DNA from 3 places in the Pectobacterium carotovorum genome. Region 3 is predicted to be linked to each of the others. Evidence: predicted binding sites of a transcription regulator. Region 3 holds the regulator's gene; each other region holds the start of a gene.
What was found. Region 3 encodes Fur, which represses iron uptake genes when iron is present. Its sites were predicted from a motif close to ATAATAATGAGAACNACTATCAA; they were not measured.

Region 1: the regulator Fur is predicted to act here: its motif matches at 3,103-3,125, upstream of R9X49_RS08185 (siderophore-interacting protein).
Region 2: the regulator Fur is predicted to act here: its motif matches at 3,268-3,290, upstream of exbB (tol-pal system-associated acyl-CoA thioesterase).

Annotation. Positions count from the first base shown of each region.
Region 1 is NZ_JAXAFK010000001.1:1,840,761-1,847,345, reverse strand. Features, by position in the region: gene dauA (C4-dicarboxylic acid transporter DauA) at 1-654, opposite strand, end outside; gene chaA (sodium-potassium/proton antiporter ChaA) at 818-1,918, opposite strand; gene R9X49_RS08185 (siderophore-interacting protein) at 2,247-3,050, opposite strand; gene R9X49_RS08180 (gamma-glutamylcyclotransferase) at 3,522-4,208, shown strand; gene R9X49_RS08175 (DUF481 domain-containing protein) at 4,276-5,316, opposite strand; gene R9X49_RS08170 (acyltransferase) at 5,619-6,585, opposite strand, start outside.
Region 2 is NZ_JAXAFK010000002.1:131,646-138,230, reverse strand. Features, by position in the region: gene R9X49_RS12655 (sucrose-6-phosphate hydrolase) at 1-532, shown strand, start outside; gene R9X49_RS12650 (substrate-binding domain-containing protein) at 563-1,582, shown strand; gene exbD (TonB system transport protein ExbD) at 1,696-2,121, opposite strand; gene exbB (tol-pal system-associated acyl-CoA thioesterase) at 2,125-3,135, opposite strand; gene R9X49_RS12635 (TRAP transporter substrate-binding protein) at 3,852-4,829, shown strand; gene R9X49_RS12630 (TRAP transporter small permease) at 4,944-5,450, shown strand; gene R9X49_RS12625 (TRAP transporter large permease) at 5,466-6,585, shown strand, end outside.
Region 3 is NZ_JAXAFK010000001.1:552,192-558,776, reverse strand. Features, by position in the region: gene ybfE (LexA regulated protein) at 268-549, shown strand; gene R9X49_RS02380 (methyl-accepting chemotaxis protein) at 673-2,346, opposite strand; gene fldA (flavodoxin FldA) at 3,237-3,764, shown strand; gene fur (ferric iron uptake transcriptional regulator) at 4,094-4,543, shown strand; gene glnS (glutamine--tRNA ligase) at 4,607-6,265, opposite strand; gene nagE (N-acetylglucosamine-specific PTS transporter subunit IIBC) at 6,422-6,585, opposite strand, start outside.

The DNA.
Region 1 (6,585 bases), 1.3 Mb from region 3:
CGCGACGCCTGCCAGCAGTGCGGGCAAATGGCCGGGCAGGCGAATGCCGAGTCTGGGCCAGACGATGAGAACCAGCAGTGTCGTGGCTCCAATCAGCGTATCCGCAAGGTGCAGGGTAGGCAGCGATTGCGCCAGCGCTGCCACTTTTTCGACGTAATGCTCGGGAACCACGGTCATCTGCAAGCCGAAGAAATCCTTGATTTGCATAGTACCGATGGTGATGGCGATCCCGGAGGTAAACCCCAGCGTCACGGAAAGCGGAATGTATTCAATCAGGCGGCCGAAGCGGCAGATCCCCATCAGCAGCAGAAACACACCGGAAAGCAAGGTGGCAACCAGCAGGCCAGAGAGCCCGAACTGTTGCGACACGGGATACAAAATAACGACGAAGGCGGCTGTCGGGCCTGACACGCTGTAGCGCGAACCGCCGCTGACGGCGATGACGATCCCGGCAATAGCCGAGGTATATAACCCGTACTGTGGGGGAACGCCGCTGGCAATGGCCAGCGCCATCGCCAGAGGGATGGCGATGATACCGACGGTAACGCCGGCGATAATGTCGTGGGTAAAACGTTGCAGCGTATATTTTTCGCGCCAGCACGCGTCAATCAGCGCGCTGAACGGCCTGACGCCGTTAATTCCGTGCGTTTTCATCTAAGCAGAAACCAAAGTAAGGAAGTAAATCAACATGGCGGGCCTGCCGGTCCGTCGACGACAGCCTTACGATACGCCGGACGCGCTCAGAAGATCCAGATATACATCAAGAGAAGTGCAATCTTGCGGGGCCGACGCGGCGAAAACCGCGTCGGCAGAGGGGTTACAGCGTGATGGTGATCAGATAGGCGGCAAAAAGTGCCAGATGCGCACTACCGCTTAATACGTTGGTTCTGCCGGTGGAGAACGTAATGTGGCATAGCACCAGCACTGACAGCATCACGACGATGTGCGGCATATCCAGACCGAAGTTCAGCGTGCGGCCAGTGATCATAGCGATAATCGTAACGGTAGGGACCGTCAGTGAAATGGTTGCCAGCACGGAACCGAAAAACAGGTTCATAGCGCGCTGTACCTGATTTTTCAGGACGGCGCGGATCGCTCCCAGTCCTTCAGGAGAGAGGATTAATAACGCGACCAGGAAGCCCGTAAACTGCGTCGGCGCATTCATTTCGGTCAGCAGCGTTTCCAGCGGCATGGAGTTCGTCTTGGTGACCGCGATAACGGCAACCAGATGAACCAGCAGCCAGGCGGTGTGCCACAGGGAGCTGTGTGCGGACGGTTTACCATGGTGCGGATCGTCACCGTCGCCTTCGTCTTCATGCTCATACACAAACAGGCTTTGGTGCGTACGCGTTTGAATCAGCAGGAAAACGCCGTACATCGCCGCAGAAATAGCAGCAACAATCAACGACTGCGCTACGCTGAAATTACCACCGGGCAAGGCGCTGGGGAAAACCAGCACAATCACCGCCAATGGGAAGATCGCCATCAGATACTGCTTGATGCCGCTCAGGTTGACGTACTGGGTGGCGAATTTACGGCCGCCGAGTAAGAGGGCGAAACCGACCAGACCACCGGTGACAATCACGATAATGGAATAGAGGGTGTCACGCATCAGATCCGGGCCAGCATCACCGGTTGCCATCAGGGCTGAAATCAGGCTGACTTCCAGAATGACGACGGACAGGCTGAGGATCAATGAACCGTAGGGTTCACCCAGACGGTGTGCGAGCACGTCGGCGTGACGTACCACGCTGAAGGCGCTGAACAGTATCCCGGCTAGCGCGATGGCGTTGATGCCGAGAATGGCGACAAAATTTTGTGAAGTGCCCCACATGTAGAGCACGGCCAGCGCAATAACAGGAAAAATGAGCGAGTATTCATGATGGCGAGTTTTGACCACCTCAGCATGAGACTTCATTGCGGGAGTTCTCCTTATCCAGAGGAATGATGCGGCAAAATATCCCCGTCATACTTCAAGCTAGCATACCGGCCACTCGACTTATTCAGGGCATAAAGCCATTTATTAAGGTCTTAAAAAAATTTGTTAAGCTCTTAAAACAATAATAAACAGCAAAAGGTTACTAAAAAGTAGTTATAACGTAATGAAACGAACAAGATGATAACAGATTGTCGACGCGATGCGGGGAGTTTTACGGATTTTTACGCTTTGATATGAAATTTAAATGAAAAGGGAGAATCTGCGTATCTTCTCCCTATCATGATAATATCAAATGTGTTTTTTGTGGTTATTCATCAGGATTATCCATGATATCGTGACGTTTATGATGATAATCCTCTTCATTTAACCCCTCTCGCCAGTAAGGCACGGCATACATCTGATTTCGTTCACACCCGCGTTCGCGACGTACATGGCGGCGAAGCTGAACCACGATGCGATCCTCACCCGCTAACCAGTAAAACGCATTCTCCACCGGAGGAAATGCCTGAAAATGCTGCAATAGTGTGTCGGTTGCCTCTGTTCCGCCAACGACCCAGTGCAGCTGTAGCTGTGATGGTTTAGCGATAGCGAGTTTATCTGCTTCACTGTCGACACGGATCACGGCATGTCCCTGAGCGTCGTCCGGCAGGTTCTCCAACAGCGCCATGAGCGCAGGGAGCGAAGACGGGTCAGCGGCCAGATAATAAGCGGCCGCTGGCGGCAGCATGGGGAGCGGGCCGCCGGGTTGTGAAATGCCGACCCAATCACCGGGTTTGGCCTGACGGGCAAAGGAGACGGCAGGCCCGGCGTGTTCATGCAGTGCGAAAACCATATCCAGTTCCGCCTCTTCTGGGCGTAGCGCACGGACGCTATAGGTGCGGACGATAGGGCGGGCTTCGCCTTCCGGCCAGACCGGGCCGCGTTCGCCAATGGCTGGCAGAACCGGCTTTTGCTGTCCCGCCTGCGGCAGAAAGAGTTTGATATGCGCGCCATATCGCTCGGTTGGGTAATCGCGCAACGCGTCATGATGGAAAGTAATGCAGCGCAAATGAGGGGAAATATCGTGGATCTGTTTAACCTGAACTAAAACAGGCTGACGCGGCGTTGCCATTCAGTGTCTCCGTGGGTAGTCGATGCCAAAATAAAGAAGATAATAACACGAGATGATAATTGTTATCATTTGATGTCTGCCCGTTATTATTCCTATCGCCGTCGATATTCTGTCGGCGTTTTTCTATAAGCGGTAAACGCACGATTCTCGGCAGGCTGCTGATGTCACAAAAATGAGGTTTGTATCAGGAAAACGTCAAGTCTGGCGGCGCGTTGCCGATTAGTTGATATACAACCCGCCTTAAACTCGAATGATTTAGGGTACAAAAGCGGAATCTTGCGTGAGTGAAACATTATCACGAACTTTTTTAGTTTTTGTGACCACTATCAAACTTGATCGCAAAGCCATAAATGAATAACCTCAAGATTGATAGTGGTGTAAAATTAAGCAGATGAAGCAGTTAGGTTTTTAAACGCAGGGCGAGAGCCGATCTGACGAGCAGGAAAAGAGTAAGGTTGGGGGTGGTAAGTAGTGTTAACACGCGATTTTTTGCAGAAAGCAGATTGTAGAACGTCTTTTGGTTGTATTGAAGAAACCTTACTACTCACGCCGCAACAGCGGGCTGATTCGTTGGACAGGATGCTGGCGCTCCGGCCCAATAGCTGTCCGGTCTGGGTATTTGGCTACGGTTCACTAATGTGGAACCCGGTTTTTGACGCCGAAGAAACCTGTCTGGCTACACTGACAGGGTGGCAGCGTGCCTTTTGTCTGCGCCTCACCATCGGCCGCGGAACGGTAACCCAGCCAGGACGGATGCTGGCGTTGCAGCCCGGTGGGCAAACGACAGGTCTGGCTTTCCGGTTACCGGAAGCGTCTCTGCGTGAAGATCTGGAGCTGCTGTGGAAGCGTGAAATGCTGACGGGCTGCTATCGTCCGCTCTGGTGTGAACTACAGCGGAAAAATGGCGCACCGCTGACGGCGCTGGTGTTTGTGTCCGAACCGGAACATCCTCTGAATGAAAATGATACCTGTATTCAGAGCGTTGCACCGCTGATTGCCCGTGCGAGCGGGCCGCTTGGCACCAATGCGCAATATCTGTTTGCGCTGGAGCAAGAGCTAAAAAATCACGGGACGGAAGATGCAAGCGTGAGCGAACTGGCGCAGCGGGTGCGGGTTCTGCAACAGTCGTGTTCTGCGGCGGCAGGAAACGGACAATAGCGGCGCGGTGAGCGTTGAGGTGAACGACAATATCGTCGTTCACCTTGAGACGTATGAAGCGACCGAATTACCAGCCTACGCCAACACCCATGGTGTACAGCGTGTCATCAACATTCCCCTGATTACTTTCGATACGGGTACGTGACACTTTCATCGTCATAGAAGACCAGTCGGTCAGCTTGAAGCGCAGGCCTGCATCCGCTTTCAGGTAGATTGGCGCAGTGCCGTCAAATGAGCGGCCCAATTCACCGTTGGTGAAGGCTTCAACCGATTTGCTGAACATATAGCGGTTGTACGCCCACTTAATCGCACCAGAGTAGAAGTCATCATCGCCCTGATCGCGGTACACGAAGGTTTGGGAGTTGACCAGCGAGGTCAGAGAGAACGCGCCTAAATCGTTATCCCAGAACTGATAACCAGGACCGAGACCGAAAGAACGGTTGATTTTAATACTTTCGATCCAGTCGCGTTTGTACTGATAACGACCCTGCCAGAACCAGTTCTCATCCACGAACTTATCCAGCGCATATTCGCCAGCCGCATTCTTGGTGCTCTCGACTTTATCCTCTTTTGCCAAATGGTAACTGGCATCAAGGTTGTGTCGCCACGTGTCGTGACGCGCTTTGGTGTTCAGCGTCACATCGTAGTTATCCGTTTCTGTCGAACTTTTCTTGTGCGACATGCCGGCATCAATGTTGCCTTTCCAGGCGAAATCGGTCACCAGCGGTTTCTGCGCGACGATGGACGTAATTTCGGAAAGCGGCAATGTTTGCGGACCAGCAGCTTCGTTAGCAAGCGACGGGTTCGCGACGATAGCGCGGTTTTCGCCCGCTTTGATCGTCGGATACAGTACGCCTTTTTCGTAGCGTTCGCCTTGAATCACCAGACCATGGTCGGATTCAAAGGTTTTCACCTTGTCCCAGGCTACAGAAATAGAGCCAGCATAGTCGGTGTTGATAAACAGTTTACCGCCGTCGAGCAGCGTGATTTTCCCTGTGAGCTTGTCGCCGTTGTTCAGCCAAATGGTGTCAGCGCGGCTCTGCGTAATGCCAGCAGAGAGGGCGATAACCAGGCTGAGGGAAGAGATTGCGTGTTTGGATAGTGTCATTATTGCCAAGTAAACAGTGGTGACAGGTATTGAGATGTCCGTCGGAGACAAAGACGTACAGCCGTTGATAACGAACCGGTTTAGCCCGGAACGGCAAACATTAACAGGAATCGAAGTGATGCTCTACCCGAAAACGGTAATTGATTAGAATGTAAATAGTTATAAAAGTTGCTATTGATGATTAACGGCTATAACGCGACGGTTGTCACATTTTTGGGCTACGGGAAAGGCAATGCGTTATGCGGGGAGGCTTCTCTGGCCCAGACGGTTTCAGGCCAGAGAAGCGTGGGCGAGAACTGATGCTACGCAGTACGTTGCGTGCGTGATGTGCTGTTGTTGCTCAGGAAGCGCGAGGTCAGGAACGTCCTCACGCGCAGCACGATCCGTTCCTGGAAGAGTACACAGAGTGTCACGGTGGTGAGCAGGAAAATGATATAGCCCGTCATGGAGAGCTGCACCTGACCTGCGGCGGCAATGCACTGATCCCAGTCGCTGAAGCAGGCCATCGGGTTACCGCGCACCAACTGTTCCAGCGTGCGGAACAGATTGAAGAGCGGAACGTGCAGCGCAAAGATCGAGAGCGATGCTGCACCCAGACGCGGCGACCAATGTCGCAGCCACTCGCTATTAGGTTCACGCGCCAGCGCGCTGAGGCAGACCAAACCGACCTGAGCTGGCAGGAGCAAACCGTTATGCAGCAGGAAATACCAATAGGCTTCGCCTTTTGTGAACAGCCAGGTAGCGACAAGGAAATTTACACTGATAAAGAGGGCGAGTGCATAGCGCTGGCCTTTGGTCAGCGGCAAGCGATCTTTCTGACGATAATGACGGAACAGCGCATACCCCAAAATCCCGGCGAGGAATTCCGGCAGACGGAAGATCGGTCCGCGCTGCAATAATCCGGTGTACGGCATGCCAAACTGCTGTTGCCAGATCACCCAAATCGGCGGCAGCAGATACAGCAGGCAGACGATCCCCATCCACAGCCACGGATGTCTGCTGCTCAGCAGACGCGGAGCCAGCAGCGGGAATGTCAGATAGAAAAAGAACAGGGTAGAAAGTGACCATAACGGGGCATTGAAGGTCAGGAAGTAAGGATTCCATGCCTGCAACATCAGTACCTGCAATATCCCGTTGAACGCCAACTGCGCGTTCGTCATGTAATGACGCAGCGTTTCGGGGTCGGCCGCGGGGTCGTTGGTGTCATAAATGACAAAACGCGCACTGGCGACTTGTCCTTCTGGCGGCACGGCCAGCCACTGCATGAGC
Region 2 (6,585 bases), on a different contig from region 3:
GCTGTTCGGCTGGATGTCGATTCCCGACGATAATGAATTTTTTGAACCGACGATCGAGTACGGCTGGATCCATACCATGACCTGCCCGCGCGAACTCACGCTGCATGGCGATCGCGTTTATCAACGCCCTGCACGTGAACTGCAACAGCTGCGCAGACAGCATTACACCTGGCATGGTGCCGCAGACTACGCGTCTCCGCTTCATGCCAGCAGCGCGGAAATCCTCATCACCGTTCAGGGGGAATTCCAGTTCAGCCTCGCCTCCCAGCTGGTTCTCTGTTGGGATGGGGAACGTGTCACGCTGAGCCGACGCAACCGCCGCACTGGCGAACCCGAACATCGCTACTGGCGTGGTGAGCTGAGTCAATTGCAGATCCTGTGCGATCGCTCCAGCATTGAAATTTTTATCAACGACGGCGAGGCTGTGATGTCTGCACGCTATTTCCCGGAAAGTGACGCGATCATGACATTCAGCGGCTCTGGGCGATTAACGCTACAGCACTGGCTGTTAGCGCCATGCGTGATAGAATAACTTCCCTTTTTTCTGATAGCAGACCTCGCGGTGAAACCGACTAAACGCATAACAATCAGTGACATCGCCGCGCTGGCCGGTGTATCAAAATCCACCGCCAGTCTGGTACTTAACGGACGCAGTAAAGAGTTTCGCGTTTCTGATGAAACCCGCGATCGTATTTTAGCCGTCGCGCATGAGCAGCGTTATCAGCCCAGTATTCACGCACGTTCGCTGCGTTCCTCACGCAGCAACACGCTGGGGTTTGTGGTGCCGGAAATGACCAACTACGGGTTTGCCGTCATTTCCCGCGAACTGGAAATGCTGTGCCGTGAAGCAGGGCTACAGCTGCTGATTGCCTGCACCGACGAAAACGCCAGTCAGGAGATGATGGCGGTCAACAGTCTGGTGCAACGTCAGGTCGATGGTCTGATTGTCGCCTCCAGCCTGTTGAGCGACACCGAGTATCAGAAAATTAATCAGCAGTTGCCCGTCATACAATTTGACCGGGTGATTGGTGATTCCACACTGCCGATGGTGATTTCCGAAGCAGTAGAATCCACGGCGGAAATGGTCGAGCGTATCGCCCGCCAGCATCGTGATGAGTTCTATTTTCTTGGCGGCCAGCCGCGTATTTCTCCGACTCGCCACCGTCTGGAAGGCTTCCAGCTCGGTCTGGCACGCGCAGGCATAGACTGCAAGCCGGAGTGGATTATTCACGGCAGCTATCACCCCAGCGCGGGTTATGAAATGTTTGCTCAGCTGTGTGCCACGCTGGGTCGCCCGCCAAAAGCGCTGTTTGTCGCGGCCTGTGGCCTGATGGAAGGCGTGCTGCGTTACATGAACCAGCATAACCTGATGGAAAGCGGCATCCGACTGTGCTGCTTTGACGATCACTATCTGTTTGATTGTTTACCGCTGAAGATCGACACCGTGGCGCAGGATTGTGAAAACCTGGCGCGCAGCAGCTTTGAGATGGTGACCAGCCTGATTGCACAGCAGCCGCTTGAAGAAGATCGGCGCTATATCCCAACGCGGATTCACTGGCGTCATCCTGATTCGCGGGCGTAGGCCAACGCCCAAAGCGCCCTGCCATCATCGGGACGTAAATCTACAGACGTAAAAAAAGGAACGCGGTTTGAATGTTCACCCCGCATTCCTTCTTGAAACACAACCCTCAGCCGTTATTTAGCGGCTGCGGTTTCCGCACCGACCAAGCCAACCTTGAGGTAGCCCGCTTTACGCAGTGAATCCATCACGCTCATGATGGTTTCATAATCGACGCTTTTATCTGCCTGAAAGAAGATGGTCGTTTCTTTGTTAGCGCTGGTTTTTGCGTCCAGCACCTGCGCCAGCGACTGCTCGCTAACCACCTCTTCCCCCAGGAACATTTGCTTATCTGCTTTTACCGTCAGATAGAGCGGTTTTTCCGGTCGTGGCTGCGGTGCTGCCGATGAGGCTGGCAGATCGACACGAATGTCTACCGTTGCCAGCGGTGCCGCCACCATGAAGATAATCAGCAGAACCAGCATGACGTCAATGAACGGCGTGACGTTAATGTCATGCATTTCACCGTCATCACTCACGTCCTCCTTCAAATGCATCGCCATGACTTAACCCACCCGCAGTTTATGCGCTGCTGAAGACGCCCGGTTATCGTTGCTGGCAGCCACGTCGAGATCGCGACTTTGCAACAGCAGCACTTGCGCAGCCACATCGCCGACCATCGCTTTGTAGCTGGCAATCGAACGAGCAAAGACGTTATAGATAACTACCGCAGGAATCGCGGCAACCAGACCAATCGCCGTCGCCAGCAGGGCTTCTGCGATCCCCGGTGCGACTACCGCCAGATTGGTGGTTTGCGTCTGTGCGATACCGATGAAGCTGTTCATGATGCCCCATACCGTACCAAACAGCCCCACGAACGGAGCGACCGCGCCGACCGTGGCCAGATAGCCGTTACCACGTCCCATATGACGACCGGTAGCCGCCACGCGACGTTCCAGACGAAATGCGGTACGTTCTTTAATCCCGTTGTTGTCATCAGAACGTGCGGAAAGTTCCAGTTCGTTCTGCGCATCCACCAGCAGCTGCTGTGCGACGCTGCCAGCTTTGAACGCGTCGGCCGTTTCCAGCGCATCGTCCAGCGTTCTCGCCTGTTCCAACGCCAGATATTCGCGGCGCAGGCGGCGTTTCGCACCAGACATCTCAACGCTTTTACTGAAGAAGATCGCCCAGGTAATCACGGAGGCCAGCAGCAAGCCGATCATCACCGTTTTCACCACGGCATCAGCGTGCTGGTACATACCCCAGACGGACAAATCGGTTTTCATCAGGTTATTGGTGCCCGGTGCCGCACTGGCAGGCAATGCGAGTGCTGACGTCGGCGCCAGTGCATCAGTCGCCACAGGGGCAGAAGGAGACGCCGCAGCAGGCTGAGTGGCAGGTGCGGTATTCTCTGTCGATAACGGTGCCGTTGCGGGAGCCGCAAACGCATTTCCACTTAGTCCCGCCGTACACAGCAGGATAACCAGCACGCTACGGGAAAATGCGCTGAACGCGCCACGTTTTTTTTGCCAGGTTGATAACACCTGTTGAGTTGTATTACTGACAGCCGTCTTCACGCTGTGCCTCCACCATTCGTTCTGTACAATCATCTGTTCTGTACAATCATCGGTTCTGTACAATATCCGCACATATTCGCAGGTATAATGCCGCAATAACGCAGCGTGAAATGATACCAAACCCTGAACGAATTGATAGTCGTTCTCATTATTATTTACACAAGATAATGCACTTTTCTTGCGTTCTAACAGGGTTTTTGGGGGTATTGCCTGCATATCGGCAGAAAAAGCATAAAAACGAGAAAGAAGAGGCATATTCCGGAATATCTCAGGCAAAACGCTCCTCAACGCGGCGTGATATCCCGGATTTTATAATCGAATTTTTACGATCGGCTTTTTGTGATCAACATTAAGTTATCACACCATTTCACAATAGCGGGCGATAAGTTTACTGAAATAAATAGATACATAAGCACACAATAAGATAAATAAAAACACCATGTTACGCATATTCCCGTGAGGTAAACAGGAATAAAATCCATATAAAACAGCATTTCATATTAGCTTTTTCTTTTGTGACACGAGTCATTCTACGAAGTTGTATAATAGGTTAGCTTAACTCGCAGAGAATACTGATGCGCGCCACAATAATACCTAGTAGGCTGCCGTATTCTCATCATTAAACCCATTCTTCATTATTCTATTTTTCATGGGTTTATATTTTTAAATCACCATTTGATTATCGATAATGTCACCCCACCTCTGGAGATAATTCAATGAAGCTGTCGAAAACATTGATCGGCGTTTGTCTGGGTTCTACTGCACTCCTGATGAGCCAAGCGATTCAGGCACAACAAATTAAAGCCTCTGATGTTCACCCTGAAGGTTACCCTAATGTCGTCGCAGTTCAGAAAATGGGAGAGAAACTAAAAGCCGCCACCAATGGCAGGCTGGAAATTAAAACTTTCCCCGGCGGCGTATTAGGTGATGAGAAACAAATGATTGAGCAGGCGCAGCTCGGCGCGATTGATATTATTCGCGTATCCATGACGCCCGTTGCCGCTATTTTGCCGGAAATAGAAGTCTTCACGCTGCCCTATATTTTCCGTGATGAAGATCATATGCACAAAGTGCTGGATGGAAAAATCGGCCAGGAAATTGGTGACAAGATTACCCATAGCAGTAAGTCAAAATTGGTTTTTCTGGGCTGGATGGACGCGGGAACGCGTAACCTAATCACCAAGCAGCCAGTGGTGAAACCAGAAGACCTCAAGGGCATGAAAATTCGCGTCCAGGGTAGCCCGGTCGCGCTGGCAACGCTAAAAGCCATGGGCGCCAACTCAATCGCAATGGGCGTCAGTGAAGTCTTCAGCGGCATGCAAACCGGCGTGATCGACGGTACCGAAAATAACCCACCAACGTTTGTCGCACACAACTACCTGCCTGTCGTGAAAAACTATACCTGGAGCCGCCACTTCATTATCCCTGAGCTGTTCCTGTATTCCAAAACCAAATGGGACAAACTTTCTAAAGAGGATCAGGACCTTATCCTGAAGCTGGCGAAAGAAGCGCAGCAAGAACAGCGCGTGCTGTGGAATGAATATACTCAGCAATCTCTGGATAAAATGAAGGCCGGCGGCGTTCAATTCCATGATATTGATACCGAATATTATTTCAAAGCCACCCAGCCCGTACGCGATCAGTTTGGTGCCAAATATCAGGATCTGATTAAAGCCGTCGCTGACGTCCAATAATCAATATCTCATCTCAGCGGATAAATAGCCTGCTATTTATCCGCCACCATGAATTGCCCGATATTAACAATTATCCTTCGCGGCTCACTCAGCGAAGTGAATATAGGTGGCGCAATGGCACAGTCTTATCTTTCCAGTATGGATGTTCTCTATCGTATTGCCATGTGGGTTTCTGGTCTGGCGTTATTAATTATGACGCTCGTGATTCCAGTCGGAATATTCGCACGCTATGTATTAAATGCTGCATTATCCTGGCCAGAACCCATTTCAATCATTTGTATGGTGACGTTTACTTTTGTCGGTGCCGCAGTCAGTTACCGTTCCAACTCACATATTGCCGTCAGCATGTTAACCGACAGATTGCCAGAATCCGGTAAGAAGATTTGCGTTCATCTGTCGAACCTCCTGATGCTCTTAATCAGCCTGTTTATTCTCTATTACAGCACGTTGCTTTGCCTGGAATTATGGGAACAGCCCGTTGCGGAGTTTCCCTTATTAACCGCGGGTGAAAGCTATTTACCGCTGCCTATCGGTTCGTTAATCACCGTGCTCTTCATCATCGAAAAAATGTTTTTCGGCCCGCAGGATAAACGCCCTGTGGTAATGCTTGGCAGTTCTTAATTCGGAGCCAATACCATGGATGCATTTATTCTTGTTGCTACATTGGCCGTGCTGCTGGCGGTCGGTGTTCCCGTTGCCTACGCAGTAGGGTTGAGTGCCATCGTTGGCGCGTTCTGGATCGATCTGCCGCTTGAAGCAGTCATGATCCAGATTACCAACGGCGTGAACAAATTTTCGCTGCTGGCGATTCCTTTCTTTATTCTGGCCGGAGCAATCATGGCCGAAGGCGGCATCGCCCGTCGGCTGGTCAGCTTCGCTTACATCTTTGTCGGCTTTATTCGCGGCGGTTTATCGCTGGTTAACATCGTTGCATCAACGTTTTTCGGCGCGATATCCGGTTCCTCCGTCGCAGATACGGCCTCAATCGGTTCGGTGATGATCCCGGAAATGGAGAAGAAAGGTTACCCGCGCGACTTCTCCGCCGCCGTCACCGCCAGCGGATCCGTGCAGGCCATTTTGACACCGCCGAGCCACAACTCCGTGATCTATTCGCTGGCAACTGGCGGTACGGTTTCTATTGCGTCGCTGTTTATCGCAGGGATCCTGCCCGGCCTATTGCTCAGCCTGACCATGATGGTGATGTGCGTCGGCTTTGCCCATCGGCGCGGTTATCCAAAAGGTGAACGCGTACCGTTCCGTCAGGCGCTGAAAATCTTTGTCGATACCTTATGGGGGCTGATGACGGTCGTCATCATCATGGGTGGGATTCTGTCTGGTATTTTTACCGCGACCGAGTCTGCGGCCATCGCCTGCCTGTGGTCCTTCTTCGTGACCATGTTTATCTATAAAGATTACAAGTGGTCGGAACTGCCCAAGCTGATGTACCGCACGGTCAAAACCGTGACGATCGTGATGATCCTGATCGGCTTCGCCGCCGCATTCGGCGCCATCATGACCTACATGCAGCTGCCTGCCCGCATTACCGAGTTTTTCACCTCCATCTCGGATAACAAATACGTCATCCTGATGTGGATTAACATCATGCTGCTGCTGATCGGCACGCTGATGGACATGGCACCGCTGATCCTGATCCTGACGCCCGTTCTGCTACCCGTCGCCCTCTCGCTCGGTATCGATCCGGTGCATTTCGGCATGATCATGCTGGTGAACCTCGGGATCGGCCTAATTACACCAC
Region 3 (6,585 bases):
TTCATGATAACGGCGGCAGTTAACCGTTGTCGCCGCCAGTGCGGCTAGGGTATGATGGCGCTCGCAGTAGAGGGACGGCTGATTCAGCCACAAGCATTGTAACCACTTCATCAAAATGCACGCATAACTTCCCGACATGTTTCACAGATAGCAAACCGCATCCTGGCAACCTTTGTTGCAGGGTGATAATCAGCATCGCTTTTATCTGTAGAACAAGATGGACAGCACCGTGTATTTTGGTCCGAATACCTTGCAGTATCATTACTTATGGCAAAAGAACAAACGGATCGCACCACACTGGATCTGTTCGCAGACGAGCGTCGTCCGGGCCGCCCCAAGACCAACCCGCTCTCGCGTGACGAACAACTAAGAATTAACAAGCGTAATCAGCTACGTCGCGATAAAGTTCGTGGCTTGCGCCGTGTTGAATTAAAGATTAACAGCGACGCCGTTGATATCCTGAACAGCCTTGCTGAAGAGCGGAACATCAGCCGCAGTGAATTGATTGAAGAGATGCTGTTGGCGCAGCTGGCAGAACAACAGTCCTGATTGACGTAATACGATATTCACATCTTGTGCGGCGCCATTTCTGACGCCGCCTGAACATTCACCCGAAATTAAACAGCACACTCTTTTCTGACTAACACACTGTTTTTCTGATGAAAACCAGCGTCAGAACTTTTCCCAGTTGTCGTTGCTGGGTGGCAACGCTTTAGCTGCAGCCGCACGCGGCGCAACCGCCTGTGCTTTCTGCACCGGCTTTGCTGCCACTTGCAGCGCTGACTGCGTGTCAGACAGCTGGAACAGCGACACCGTCTGGTTCAGCAACGCCGCCTGCTCTTCCAGCGACAAGGCTGCCGACGAGGCCTGTTCAACCAACGCGGCGTTTTGTTGCGTTACGCTGTCCATTTCCGCCACGGCCTGACCAACCTGTGCAATCCCTTTGCTCTGCTCTTCCGATGCCGACGCAATTTCACCCATAATATCCGTCACGTTGGTCACCGCACGGACGATATCCTGCATGGTGTCACCGGCATCGCTAACCAGGTTGGAACCTGTATCAACACAGCGAACAGACTCAGAAATCAGCCCTTCGATCTCTTTAGCGGCCTGCGCACTGCGCTGTGCCAGACTGCGTACTTCGCCCGCCACCACGGCGAATCCACGCCCTTGCTCGCCTGCACGCGCGGCTTCTACCGCCGCGTTCAACGCCAGAATGTTGGTCTGGAAAGCGATGCCGTTAATCACGGTGGTGATTTCTGCGATTTTTCTCGAACTGCCAGAGATTTCCGCCATGGTTTTCACCACGTTTTCAACGATTTCACCGCCCTTCTTCGCCGTTGTCGAAGCTTGCAACGCCAGTTGGCTAGCGTGGTTGGCGTTTTCGGCATTCTGTTTCACCGTCGCCGTCAGTTGCTCCATGCTTGCCGCAGTTTCTTCCAGCGCGGAAGCCTGCTCTTCGGTACGTGAAGACAGATCGTTGTTGCCCGCAGCAATTTCAGAAGCGCCCTGATAGATGGAATCCGTGCTGTTTCTGATCGTGCTAACCGTGCTGGCCAGACTCCCCTGCATTTCACGCAGTAGTGGGAACAGGCGACCGACACAGTTATTGCCGAAGTCCAGAATTGGCTTGCCCAGATGGCCAGAAGCTATCACGCTAAAGTGATAGCGCAGGTCATTTAATGGACGAACCAGGCACACAACCAGATAACGGTCAGTCAGGAACAGCATAATCAGGCCGATAACCAATCCGCTCAGCAAAATGTTCTGTCCAATCGTGGTGATTTGTTCAAAACGAACGCCCGCCGCATCGAATTTCTCTGCGCTGGCGTTACTGAATGCGGATAAGGACGCGCCAAATTGGCGACTCAATGGCGGCACAACGTTCTTGGCCTGATTTTGGTAATCATCCAGCGCGTTGGCAACGGCCTTTTGGTAAAGCGGCTCAACGCCCTGAGTAACCAGATTGTTCCAGTCACGGCTGACGGCCTGCACCAGCGCGGCATCCAGACCCGCATGATCGATAGCATTAAACGCCACCAAATCAGACTTCAGTTTATCCAGCGCGACGAGCGCAGAAGCCTGCTCTTTATCTGCAGTGGTATTATCACCGCTGCGGCGAGCGTCAACTGCACGCGCCAGACGGGTTACCATACGGAAGTATTGATCGTTGCCCTGGTTGATAAAGTTCATGTTCTGAACCAGCAAGGTGCTGGTTTTCGAGGTCGCCGTCATCTCTTTAAAAGAGAACATGGTATATATCGATACGCCACCCCAAAGGACACAAAAAATGCCCAGTACCCATAGCATAGCGGTTCTGATGGCAATATTTTTTATAAGTCTCATAGCTCACTCCAAATCAGGAAAATGGTTAAAAAGATTTTTATCGCTAATCAACCGATATGAATCAGAAAATTCACACCATGAAACAGGTCACTTCTCCCTAGCGTTCACATTTCACCGAGTTGAAAACTCAAAAACCACGCTAACTCATCGGCTAAACACAGAGAATATTTAGCGTTCTCGCTATATTTATTAATATAATTTTTCATATTGAGAATGAATTTACCTGTTTTTATAGATATAAGGCCTTTAATCAGAGAGTTATCATCAAAAGCGCTACCGCCCGCGCCCCGTGTGCGTTGGCATCAGCATGCTGTCAGTGGGCAAGGCAATTTACGCTGAATTTTCACTTTATTCTTTAACATCAAAAGATTAAAACCTTTCCCTTCTGTATTTTCATCGTCTTGTCTGTAAATGGTTATAATTCTTATTTCCATTCATTAGGAATATTCCCGAGAAATGTTACAGGTTTTCAATTCGATAAAAACATTATCTTTTGTATGCATTTTAATTCTCATGAATAGTAACGTACCGTGAGGTGACTTTTATTTCTTACAAAAAGAAGTCTGCTTTTAATTACAATCGGAATTAGTTGTAAAAATAAAAAGCGCATTCATAAAAAATGAAACATTGTTATAAATAAATATCCACCAAGATATTAAGGAAATGTGCGTTTAATCCCAGACGATAACATAATCCCTATTCATTATGGGGAATTTAGCGTCGGCAGAGATGCATTTCGTTTCTTTTACTACCCTCCACATTTCATACGCCTTTGATTTACGCATCCTTACCGATACGAGTTTCTCCTGATGTGAGTGTCTGTTATTATTAACGGATAAGTGGGTGAAACATTACACCATACCATTAGGAATCAAGAGGTTATTCAATTCATGGCACTCATCGGAATATTCTTTGGCAGTGATACTGGCAACACTGAAAACATCGCCAAAACGATCCAACAGCAGTTAGGCACCAACGTTGCAGATGTTCATGACATCGCCAAAAGCAGCAAAGAAGACCTCGAAGGTTTCGATATTCTGCTGCTGGGTATTCCAACCTGGTATTACGGTGAAGCTCAGTGCGATTGGGATGACTTCTTCCCCTCGCTGGAAGAAGTTGATTTCGAAGGAAAACTGGTTGCCCTGTTTGGTTGCGGCGATCAGGAAGACTATGCAGAATACTTCTGTGATGCCATGGGCACCATCCGTGACATTATCGAACCTCGCGGCGCGACGATTGTTGGCCACTGGCCAACAGAGGGCTATTACTTTGAAGCCTCTAAAGGACTCGCCGACGACAATCACTTCATCGGTCTGGCTATCGATGAAGACCGTCAGCCTGAACTGACCAGCGAACGCGTAACCGCTTGGGTAAAACAGATCAGCGATGAGCTGAACCTGAAAGAACTGGTTGGCTAAGCCATTTCGGCTCTGATAATCCCTATCAGAGCCGAAACAGCATTGATAGGTAAAACCTTTCATAATAATTGATACATTTTTTTAACTTCTATCAGTAAACCTGTACAATAATCCCATCGGCTTTGTATGTGCATCATCATTTCCTCATTCATCAACAACGAATTGCGTTGTATACCAATAGTGTGAATGGGGACAATATTGTTAACATTCCCTTGTTTTCATTTTGTATGCGCGGTTCTATAATTGAGACGCTTTTGCATTTTTTGAGCCGACCGATGTCATAGGCTAGGCAGCCTCCATTGATAAGTAAGCAACAGGATTAAACCCGCATGACTGACAACAATACCGCATTAAAGAAGGCCGGCCTGAAAGTCACTCTTCCAAGACTGAAAATACTGGAAGTGTTACAGGACCCTGTCTGCCATCACGTCAGTGCGGAAGATTTATATAAGAAACTGATTGATATGGGCGAAGAGATTGGTCTTGCTACCGTCTATCGCGTACTCAACCAGTTTGATGATGCGGGTATCGTAACCCGTCATAACTTCGAAGGCGGCAAATCCGTCTTTGAATTGACGCAGCAGCATCATCACGATCACTTAATTTGCCTCGACTGTGGCAAAGTCATTGAATTCCGCGATGAGTCTATCGAAGCACGTCAGCGTGAGATCGCAGAAAGACACGGCATCAAGCTATCCAACCACAGTCTGTATCTCTATGGGCATTGCAGTGAAGGGGATTGCCGAGAGGATGAAACCCTGCACGATTCCACACGATAAATCGACCGCATAAAAAAATAAAACCGCCGAGGCGGTTTTATTTTTGTCTTCTTCCCGGTGGCGTTAGCCTACCCAGGTATCTCGCAGTCCAACCGTACGGTTAAACACCAGATGTTCTGCACTGGAGTAAACGCGGTCAGCACAGAAGTAACCTTCGCGCTCAAACTGATACGCCTTCTCTGCTTCTGCCTGTGCCAGGCTCGCTTCTACAAAACCTTGCGTAATCTTCAGTGAGTCTGGGTTAATCGTCGACAGGAAATCTTCTGCCGCACCCGGGTTCGCCACACTGAACAGACGATCGTACAAACGGAATTCTGCAGGTACAGCGTGTGCCGCAGAAACCCAGTGAATCACGCCTTTTACTTTACGTCCATCAGACGGATCTTTGCTCAGCGTCTCTGCATCATAGCTACAGTAAACCGTGGTGATGGTGCCCTGCTCATCTTTTTCAATGCGATCTGCTTTGATCACATAGGCATTACGCAGACGAACTTCTTTACCCAGCACCAAGCGCTTGTACTGTTTGTTGGCTTCTTCACGGAAGTCAGCGCGATCGATATAAATCTCACGGCTGAATGCGACCTGACGTGAACCCATTTCCGGCTTGTTCGGATGGTTTGGCATCGCGACAAATTCTTCGTGCCCGGCTGGCAGATTCTCGATCACCACTTTGACCGGATCCAGTACCGCCATCGCACGCGGGGCGTTCTCATTCAGATCGTCGCGGATACAGGATTCAAGCGCGGCCATTTCCACGTTGTTATCCTGCTTCGTGACGCCGATGCGCACACAGAATTCACGGATAGAAGCTGCGCTATAACCACGACGGCGCAGACCAGAGATGGTCGGCATACGCGGATCGTCCCATCCTTCAACGACGTTTTCCACAACCAGCTGATTCAGCTTACGCTTGGACATAATCGCGTATTCGAGATTGAGGCGGGAGAATTCGTACTGACGCGGATGGCAAGGAATCGTAATGTTGTCCAACACCCAGTCGTACAGGCGGCGGTTATCCTGGAATTCCAGCGTACACAGTGAATGCGTGATCCCTTCCAGCGCATCGGAGATGCAGTGGGTGAAGTCATACATCGGGTAGATGCACCACTTGTTACCCGTCTGGTGGTGATCGGCAAATTTAATACGGTACAGCACCGGATCGCGCATCACGATAAAGGACGATGCCATATCGATTTTTGCACGCAGGCATGCCGTGCCTTCCGCAAACCCGCCGTTACGCATTTTTTCAAACAGCGCCAGGTTTTCCTGCACGGTACGGTCGCGGTAAGGGCTGTTTTTGCCCGGCGCCGTCAACGTACCGCGGTATTCACGGATCTGCTCGGGCGTCAGTTCATCGACGTAAGCCAGCCCTTTACCGATCAGCTCAACCGCATACGCATGCAGTTGATCGAAATAATCAGAAGAATAGCGAACGTCGCCGCTCCATGAAAAGCCCAGCCACTCGACATCACGTTTGATCGACTCAACGTACTCGATATCTTCTTTTACCGGGTTGGTGTCGTCAAAACGCAGGTTGCATTGCCCCTGATAGTCACGCGCGATACCAAAATTCAGGCAAATAGATTTTGCATGCCCAATATGCAGATAGCCATTCGGCTCTGGCGGGAAACGCGTCTGAATATGGTCATGCTTACCGGACGCCAGATCTTCATCGATAATCTGACGGATAAAGTTGGTTGGGCGGGCTTCAGCCTCACTCATTCTTCATTCCTCAATGCTAAAACGACGTATAACCGACAATGATCCAACAAGCTACGCTGGGAAACAACCGTTAGTTTCATTTAATTATTCATAACGAAAAAAAAGGGCAAGATTGCCATCTCGCCCTATCAATTTCATCAGCATAGCGTCGTTATATTACGCCTTGCTGTGCTCTGCTTTCAGTGCGTTCGCTATCGATTCAGCCTGTGTGCCCACGACAATCTGTACGCTTTGCTTATTCAGACGAATAACGCCCGCCGCACCTAGACGCTTCGCCTGTGCATCATCAACCAGAGAGGAATCCGCCACGTTCAAACGCA